DNA from 2 places in the Stenotrophomonas sp. TWI1151 genome. Region 1 is predicted to be linked to the other one. Evidence: riboswitches for the same ligand, from Rfam matches in the RefSeq annotation. Region 1 holds a riboswitch; the other holds the start of a gene.

Evidence for each region. Region 1 has a riboswitch for thiamine pyrophosphate ahead of thiC (phosphomethylpyrimidine synthase ThiC). Riboswitches for the same ligand answer to the same signal wherever they lie in the genome.
Region 2: it holds a riboswitch for thiamine pyrophosphate, as region 1 does, so the genes downstream of both, ABE422_RS03225 (TonB-dependent siderophore receptor) here and thiC (phosphomethylpyrimidine synthase ThiC) in region 1, are expected to answer to the same signal.

Annotation. Positions count from the first base shown of each region.
Region 1 covers NZ_JBDJLA010000011.1:44,385-48,573, forward strand. The annotation lists gene thiC (phosphomethylpyrimidine synthase ThiC) at 1-1,781, opposite strand, end outside; TPP riboswitch at 1,923-2,024, opposite strand; gene ABE422_RS13645 (BCCT family transporter) at 2,315-3,883, shown strand.
Region 2 covers NZ_JBDJLA010000001.1:745,826-750,014, forward strand. The annotation lists gene pnuC (nicotinamide riboside transporter PnuC) at 1-506, opposite strand, end outside; gene ABE422_RS03225 (TonB-dependent siderophore receptor) at 503-2,668, opposite strand; TPP riboswitch at 2,736-2,831, opposite strand; gene ABE422_RS03230 (phosphotransferase) at 2,871-4,007, opposite strand; gene ABE422_RS03235 (hypothetical protein) at 4,110-4,189, opposite strand, start outside.

The DNA of each region.
Region 1 (4,189 bases):
CCGGCGGCGTAATCGCGCACATCCTGGGTGATCTTCATCGAACAGAAGTGCGGGCCGCACATCGAGCAGAAGTGGGCGAGCTTGTGCGCGTCCTTGGGCAGCGTCTCGTCATGGAATTCCTTGGCCTTTTCCGGATCCAGCCCGAGATGGAACTGGTCTTCCCAGCGGAATTCGAAACGCGCCTTGCTCAGCGCGTTATCGCGGACCTGCGCGCCGGGGTGGCCCTTGGCCAGGTCCGAGGCGTGCGCGGCAATGCGGTAGGCCATGATGCCGTCGCGTACGTCCTGGCGGTTGGGCAGGCCCAGGTGTTCCTTCGGGGTGACATAGCAGAGCATCGCGGTGCCGTACCAGCCGATCATGGCCGCACCGATCGCACTGGTGATGTGGTCGTAGCCCGGCGCGATATCGGTGGTCAGTGGGCCGAGCGTATAGAACGGGGCTTCACCGCACTCGCGCAGCTGTTTGTCCATGTTCTCCTTGATCAGCTGCATCGGTACGTGGCCGGGGCCTTCGATCATGGTCTGCACGTCATGCTTCCACGCGATCTTCGTCAGCTCGCCCAGCGTCTCCAGCTCGCCGAACTGCGCGGCATCGTTGGCATCGGCGATACAGCCCGGGCGCAGGCCGTCACCCAGCGAGAAGGTCACGTCGTAGGCCTTCATGATCTCGCAGATGTCCTCGAAGTGCGTGTAGAGGAAGTTCTCCTTGTGATGCGCCAGGCACCACTTGGCCATGATCGAGCCACCGCGCGAGACGATGCCGGTCACGCGCTTGGCGGTCAGCGGCACGTAGCGCAGTAGCACGCCGGCGTGGATGGTGAAGTAGTCCACGCCCTGCTCGGCCTGCTCGATCAGCGTGTCGCGGAAGATCGCCCAGTTCAGTTCTTCGGCGCGGCCATCGACCTTCTCCAGGGCCTGGTAGATCGGCACGGTGCCGATCGCCACCGGCGAGTTGCGCAGGATCCACTCGCGGGTTTCATGGATGTGCTTGCCGGTGGACAGGTCCATCACGGTATCGCCGCCCCAGCGGATCGCCCAGACCAGCTTTTCCACCTCCTCGGCAATGCCCGAGGACACGGCGCTGTTGCCGATGTTGGCGTTGATCTTGGTCAGGAAGTTGCGGCCGATGATCATCGGCTCGCTTTCCGGGTGGTTGATGTTGTTGGGTAGCACGGCACGGCCACGCGCAATCTCATCGCGGACGAACTCGGGGGTGATGATCCTGGGGATCGAGGCACCGAAGGACTCGCCGGGATGCTGCTGCAGCAGTGCGGCGTCGCGGATCGCATCGAGTCGCTGGTTCTCGCGGATCGCCACGAACTCCATCTCCGGCGTGATGATGCCGCGGCGTGCGTAGTGCATCTGGGTGACATTGGCGCCGGCCCGCGCACGGCGTGGCTGCAACCGCGCGGGGAAGCGCACCGCGTCCAGACGTGCATCGGTTTCGCGCGAGCGGCCGAATGCCGAGCTCAGGCCGTCCAGCACCTCGGTATCGCCGCGCTCGGCCACCCAGGCCGCGCGCAGCGCAGGCAGGCCGACGGAAAGGTCGATGGCGACAGCCGGATCGGTGTAGGGGCCGGAGGTGTCGTACACCGTGACCGGCGCGTTCTCTTCGCCACCGAACAAGGTGGGCGTGCGGGTCAGCGTGATCTCGCGCATCGGCACCTGGAGGTCGCTGCGCGAGCCCTGCACGTGGATCTTGTGCGAGCCGGGAATCGGCCGCGTGACCGATTCGGAGAGTTGCTGGGCCTGTTGCTGCAGGGCGGAGAGCTGTGCGTTCATCGAGGCATCGTCCTAGGTTCAATCCCCGCACAGGGACTGTGCGGTTCTATGCGAGGGATTCGCATGGGAGGGACGAAACGGCGGCGCTCGACGGACGGATTGCGGGCGGTCTCCGGGCGCGGTGGCCCTACGGCGCAATGCATCTGCAGATGCGAAGCTTCCCTACGCCGGTATCAACCGGATCAGGTTCGAAGGGACTGTCTCAACCTTGGCCACTGGGCCGCGGTACCCCCGCTTCGGGGCGAATTAGAGCACAAAGCGGCGCCCACGGGCGCACGACCGAGCCGCACACTGACGTGATGGGCCTTTGCATGTGAACAGAGCGCCGACACCCCATGCACTACCATGCTGCAGCGCGGTATGCGGTGCGGTCAGGGGGTAGCCTCCCGATCGTGCGCACACCGCGCTCTGCTCGACGCCATTGACGTCCGTACTGACCGGCCTCGACCGGCTTGATCCGCCCCAGTTGTTGCCGTTGTGCCGCTGGAGATTGCAAGCCTCGGCTCGCCCCTACTGATCGGAGACACGCCTGCATGGTGTTCCGCATTTCCATCGCACTGGTCGCACTGCTGGTGCTGATCGCCGGCCTCGCGCCGGGCCCCTTCAACGAGGTCGTCCAGAGCGGCCTGTCCACCATCATCCGCAGTACTGGCTGGCTGTATCTGCTGGTGGTGTTCATCACGCTGTCGTTCCTGATGTACCTGGCCTTCGGCCGCTTCGGTTCGCTGCGCATCGGCGGCGAGGATGCCGAGCCTGATTTTTCCAATGCGAGCTGGATGTCGATGTTGTTCGCCGCCGGCATGGGCATCGGCCTGGTCTTCTGGGGCGCGGCCGAACCGATCTCGCACTTCGTGAAGCCGCCCGAGGGACTGGCCCCGCAAAGCATGGAAGCGGCGCGCGCATCGATGCGCTATGCGTTCTTCCATTGGGGCCTGCATCCCTGGGCGATCTACGCGCTGATCGGCCTGGCGATGGCCTGGTTCCAGTTCAACCGCAACGGCCGCGGGCTGATCAGCGATCTGCTGCAGCCGATCATCGGCGCGCATCACCGCGGCTGGATGGGTACCGTGGTCAACGTCGCCGCCGTGGTCGCCACGGCGATCGGTGTGGCCACGACGCTGGGCTTCGGCACGATCCAGATCGCGGCCGGCCTTGAGCGCGTGTTCGGTATCCAGGCCTCGGTACCCGTGCAGTTGACCATCATCGCGGTGGCGTTCGTGCTGTACATGGCCTCCACCACCAGTGGCGTGCACCGCGGCATCAAATGGCTCTCGAACTTCAACCTCGGCCTGGCGGCATTGCTGCTGGCGCTGATCCTGGTGCTGGGGCCGACCGGCTTCATCTTCGATACGTTCACCACCACGATCGGCTCCTACCTCAATTCGCTGGTGACGATGAGCCTGCGGATGTCCCCGTTCTCGGGCAGCACGTGGGTGGCGGACTGGACGATCTTCTACTGGGCGTGGTGGATCGCGTGGGCGCCGTTCGTGGGTTCGTTCATCGCGCGCGTCTCGCGTGGGCGCAGCATCCGCGAGTTCGTGCTGGGCGTGGTGATCGCACCGAGCGTGCTGGGCTTCCTGTGGTTCTCGGTATTCGGTGGCACGGCGCTGTGGTCGCAGATCTTCGGCCACGTGGATCTGGCCCAGGCGCTGGGCAATGGCTACGAGACGGTGCTGTTCACGATGTTCGACAGCCTGCCGATGCCGACGGTGCTGTCGGTGATCGCGCTGGTGCTGTTGATGATCTTCTTCGTGACCTCGGCCGATTCGGCGGTGCTGGTGCTGGCGACGATGTCGACGGAGGAGGCCGGCGATCCGCCGCTGGCGCGCCGGATGGTGTGGGGCGTGGCGATTGCGTTGATCGCGGGCGTGCTGCTGTTGGCCGGCGGCCTCAATGCGCTGCAGGGTATGATCACGATCGCGGCACTGCCGTTTGCGTTGTTGATGCTGGCGGTGATGTGGTCGTTGTACCGGGTACTGGATATGGAGCATGCGCTGCAGCGGCGCCGTGCGCAGCGCGCGCGGCGGTTGATGGACGAGTGGATCGAGCGGGAGATCGCGGCGCAGGAAGAGACACGCGATGAGGCGGCTCGGGCGCCTTAGGGTGGCTGGGTTGGTCGCTTAGAGCGGCACGCTCCCGGGCTATCGGTGGGCGGGCCGGGGCGGGTGGGTTAGCGGGACACGCCGTGAATCCGTCCTTGGAGGCTCATGTCGCGCCATCCATGGCGCTCATGGTGCCGACAACCCACCCGCCCCGTCCCGCTCACAGTTTCAAGGTGGTTCTGGGGAGAGCCGCCGGGCCAAGCTCGGCGCAGCAGCGTGCACCTGACGCCTTGGCTCCTGGTTGAGGCAAAGCAGCCACGCATGGCGTGGCTCTACCGCTTCGGCCGTGTTCGCTTTTGCCATGCG
Region 2 (4,189 bases), on a different contig from region 1:
ACCAGATACAGCACCGCGGTCACGTGCAGTGACTTGACCATGTACATGCCGACGTAGACCACGTCGACCAGGATCCACAGCCACCATGCGGCCGTGTGACGTCGCGCCTGCCACCACTGGGCGACCAGACTCAGCGCAGCCAGCATTGCATCCAGCCACGGCAACGCTGCATTGGTGAGGAAGTGCATCGCCGCGCCGAGCGCAATCCCGAAGGCGACGCCGATGCCGAGGTCACGCCACATGGCCACCCGCGCCAGCGGCACGATTGCGACCCGCCCATCGTCCTCGACCTGGCCACGCCAGCGCACCCAGCCGTAGACCAGGAAGCCGCCGAACACGATCTGCAGCAGCGTGTCCGAGTAGAGCCGGGCCTCGGCGAACACCAGCGCGTACAGGGCCACCGAGATCAGACCGACCGGCCAGGCAAGGGGCACCCGGCGCGTCATCAGCCACACGCCGAGCATGCTGACGCCGGCCGCCGACCATTCCAGGATCGCCGGGTTCATAGCGCGAACGTCACCGACAAACGGGCCTGACGCGGCGCGCCCGGGAACAGGTAGTAGTCACCCGAGCTGCTGCCGGTATCGCGCCAGTAGAAGCGGTTGAACAGGTTGTCCACCGAGAGGTTCCAGGTCACCGGATGCTCGCCCAGCTGATGTTTGAAGCGCAGGCCCGCGTCGAACACGCTGTAGGCCGGTGCGCTCACGCGACCATCGGCAGTGGCCACGTTGGAGGCCGCGTAACGCCAACCACCGGTCAGCCCCAGGCCGGTCACGAACGGCAGCTGGTATTCCGCATGCACGGTCGCGCGCGTCTTGGGCACGTTGATCAGCTGGTGGCCTTCGTAATCCGGCGTGCCGACATCGCGTGCACGGGCACGCAGGACGCTCGCACTGGCGGTCAGCGACAGGCGCTCGGTGAGCTGGCCCTGTGCGGTGAGCTCCAGCCCGGTATGGGTCTGCTGCCCTTCCTCGACGAAGGTGTAGCCGGCATCACTGCCGTCCGGCTTGGCGTACTGGAACGGCTGCGAAGTGCGGAACAGAGCGGCACCCAACGTCAGCGCATCGCTGGTCACATACTTGACGCCCACTTCGGTCTGGCGCGACAGCACCGCGGGCAGGAACGTGCCTTCGTTGGAGGTCCAGAACGGCGCTTCCTGGCCGAGCGAAATGCCCCGCACGTAGCTGACATAGGCGTTGACCTCGTCGGTCGCCTTCCAGACCAGCGCGGTCTGCGGCAGGAAGCGCGACAGGCGGCTGTGCCGCTCCGGGTTGCCACGCTTGTCGTAGGCACGCTCGTCCAGGCGCACGAAACGCCCACCGGCCAGCCACTGCCAATCGCCGAAGCTCATCCGGTCCAGTGCGAAGACCGCCGTCTGCGCGCTGTCCAGACGCCGCGCGGACGGGCCCGGCATCAGCGGCGACGGGTCGAACTGCGGCACCTGTGCATCGTGGATGTTGGCAGTGCCCACGTATTCGTTGACGTTGCGGCGCTTGTCCACGGTGCGCTCGAAACGGTCCGCACCCACGCTCAACTCGTGCCGGATATCGCCGGTGGCGAAACTGCCGCGCAGCTCGCCACGGAATTCCAGGTTGCGGCGGGTATCGTCCGGGCTGCGGTAATCGTAGATGTCGTAATCGCCGTTGGGCGCGAAGTAGTTGCCCGGCACGCTGCCATCGGCGCATCCGGCGGCGTAGTAGCAGCCGTAGGCGAAGGCGACGTTGTCGTCGATCACCGAGCGGCTGTAGCTGGCCGACACCCGCGACTGCCAGCTCGGGCTGAAATCGTAGGTATGCAGCGCGGTCAGGTTGGTGCTGTCGATGCCGACCGGCCGCTGCCAGGCCTGGTACCCCAGCAGGTGCTTGCGGTCCACGCCGCGCGGCAGCCCGGTGGCGCCCAGCAGCTGATAGCCCGAGGCCGAGCGCTGCGCGCTGGTCTGGTAGTTGGCATCCACTTCCAGCTTGCCGCGTTCGCCGATCAGCCAGTCGGTGGCCAGCGAGTAGAAGTTGCGGCGGCCGTCGGCATGGTCGATATAGGAATCGCTGTCTTCCCAGGCCGCATTGAAGCGCACGCCGAAGCGCGGCGACAGCCAATGGCCGAGATCCACCGCGGTATAGCGCGAGCCTTCCGAATCGGTGCCGAGGGTGACGTTGCGGACCTCGGCCGGGCGCTTGCCCACGTAATTGATGATCCCACCCGGCGCCATGACGCCCGCGGCGAGGCCGGCCTCGCCCTTGAGGATCTCCACCGACTGGATGTTCTCCAGCGCCAGGCGTTGCTCGCCGGTGATGGCCAAGCCATTGAAGCGATACCCGGTGCCGGTATCCAGCGGGAAACCGCGGATCGCGATGTTCTGGTAGTAACCGACCGGTGCATAGCTGTCGCCCAGCGAGGCATCGTTGCTGGCCAGCTCGGACAGCGTGCGCACCTGGCGGCTGTCCAGCAGGTCACGATCCAGCACGTTCACCGATGCAGGCGTGCTCTTCCAGTCACCCGCGCCGAAACTGCTGGTCTGCGTGGCGGTGGACGCCGGCTGATGCGCCTGCACGCGCACGGCGGCGAGCTCGGTCGGCGAGCGCTCGGGCGCGTCCGCGAGATCGTTGGCATGAAGAGGCAGCGCGGCACAGAGGGCGGCGGACAACAGCGTGGGGCGGAAGCAACGGTTCATTCGATTCGTCATCAGCTGGGGGAGACGAAGCGAAGGCGAGCACGCGCACCGACCCATCACGGCGGTATGCCTGCTGCTCAAAGCTCCCTACGCCGGTGCAAACCGGATCAGGTTCCAAGGGACTCTCTCAGCCTGGTTTCGCCAGGCACCCCCGCTTCTGTGACTATTTCACTACAAACCGTACGGATTTGCGAGCCTGCGCTCAGGCGGCGGCGTGCAGCGCCTTCAGCAGGCCCTGCCCTGCCGGGCTGCTGAACCAGTCAGCATGCCCCAGCAGGAAGGTGTGGTACGCCACGTCGGCATTGGCCGGCGAGTGGGTCACGGCCTCGAAGTACTCGACTTCAGAGAGTGCGAAATCCAGCTGCACGATCGGCAGCAGATCGGCCAGCAGGTGGACGCGCTCGGCAGACAGCGGCACGATCGCGCGGTAGCCGGCCAGCAGCGCCAGCGCGATATCCACGCGCACCGCCGCCTCGCCGCTTTCCAGCGCCAGCCAGGCAATCGCGTTGCGTTCGATGGCGGTGGCCAGATCGAACAAGGCACTGGTCGGTGAGGCCAACCCAAGATCGAGCACGGTATCGACCACGGTGGACCTGCCGTCCTGCCGCCATAGCAGATTGGACACGTGCCAGTCGTTGTGCGCCCACAGGCGCGGTTCGGCCTGCAGCCGCTCGGCCAGGCCGTCATGCCATGGCAGCACCGCCCGCTGCAGATCGGCCTGCCAGTCCTGCCGCGCAAGATAGGCCGCCAACCCGGGGCGATCGTCCAGCCCGGCCTGCAGGGCGGCGATGGGATCAGCGGCACGGATCAGGTCATCGCGGGCAACCAGCAGATGAGTGGTGCGCTGGGGCGCGTGGTAGCTGGCCGATGCAAGATGCAGTCTGGCCAGCATCCGCCCCGCTTCGTGCGCCTGCGCGGTATCGGTCAACAGCGTCCAGGAGGGCGCATCGCGATACAGATCCTGGCCATGGCCCACGCCATGCAGTTCGTAGGTCCACCCTTCGTGCTCCACCGCAGTGGCGCCATCGCGGTCACGCAGTACCTCGACGACGGGCACGCCGTGATCGGCCAGGTGCCGGATGAAACGATGCTCTTCGCCCAGGCCAGCCGCGGTGCGGACGCTGCCATGGTGGCGCTTGACGAACACCCGGCCCGCGTCGCTCTCGACAATGGCCGCGGCGGACATCGGTCGCGGGCTGTGCCACAGCAGCCGGCACGCGCCCGCCAGCGGCGCGAAGCGCTCACTGAGCCAGGTGATCTCGCGGTCGGTGATGGCGGGCCAGTCGGCGGCCACCTCATCGTTGTTGAGGCCTTGGACGCGGTGGGTGCTGTTGCTCATGGGATGACGGGTCGATGACGGCGAAAAGGCACGCTGTCACCAGACAGTGGGCGCGGCGAGGATACCAAGCCACGCCGGCCAGGGGGGAACAGATGCGTCCGGTCAGCGCGTGCCGTCACCCGGCTTCGTTGCGGCGGGCTTGGCCGGCAGCAGCCGCGGCTGCTCCGCATACCAGTCGCGGG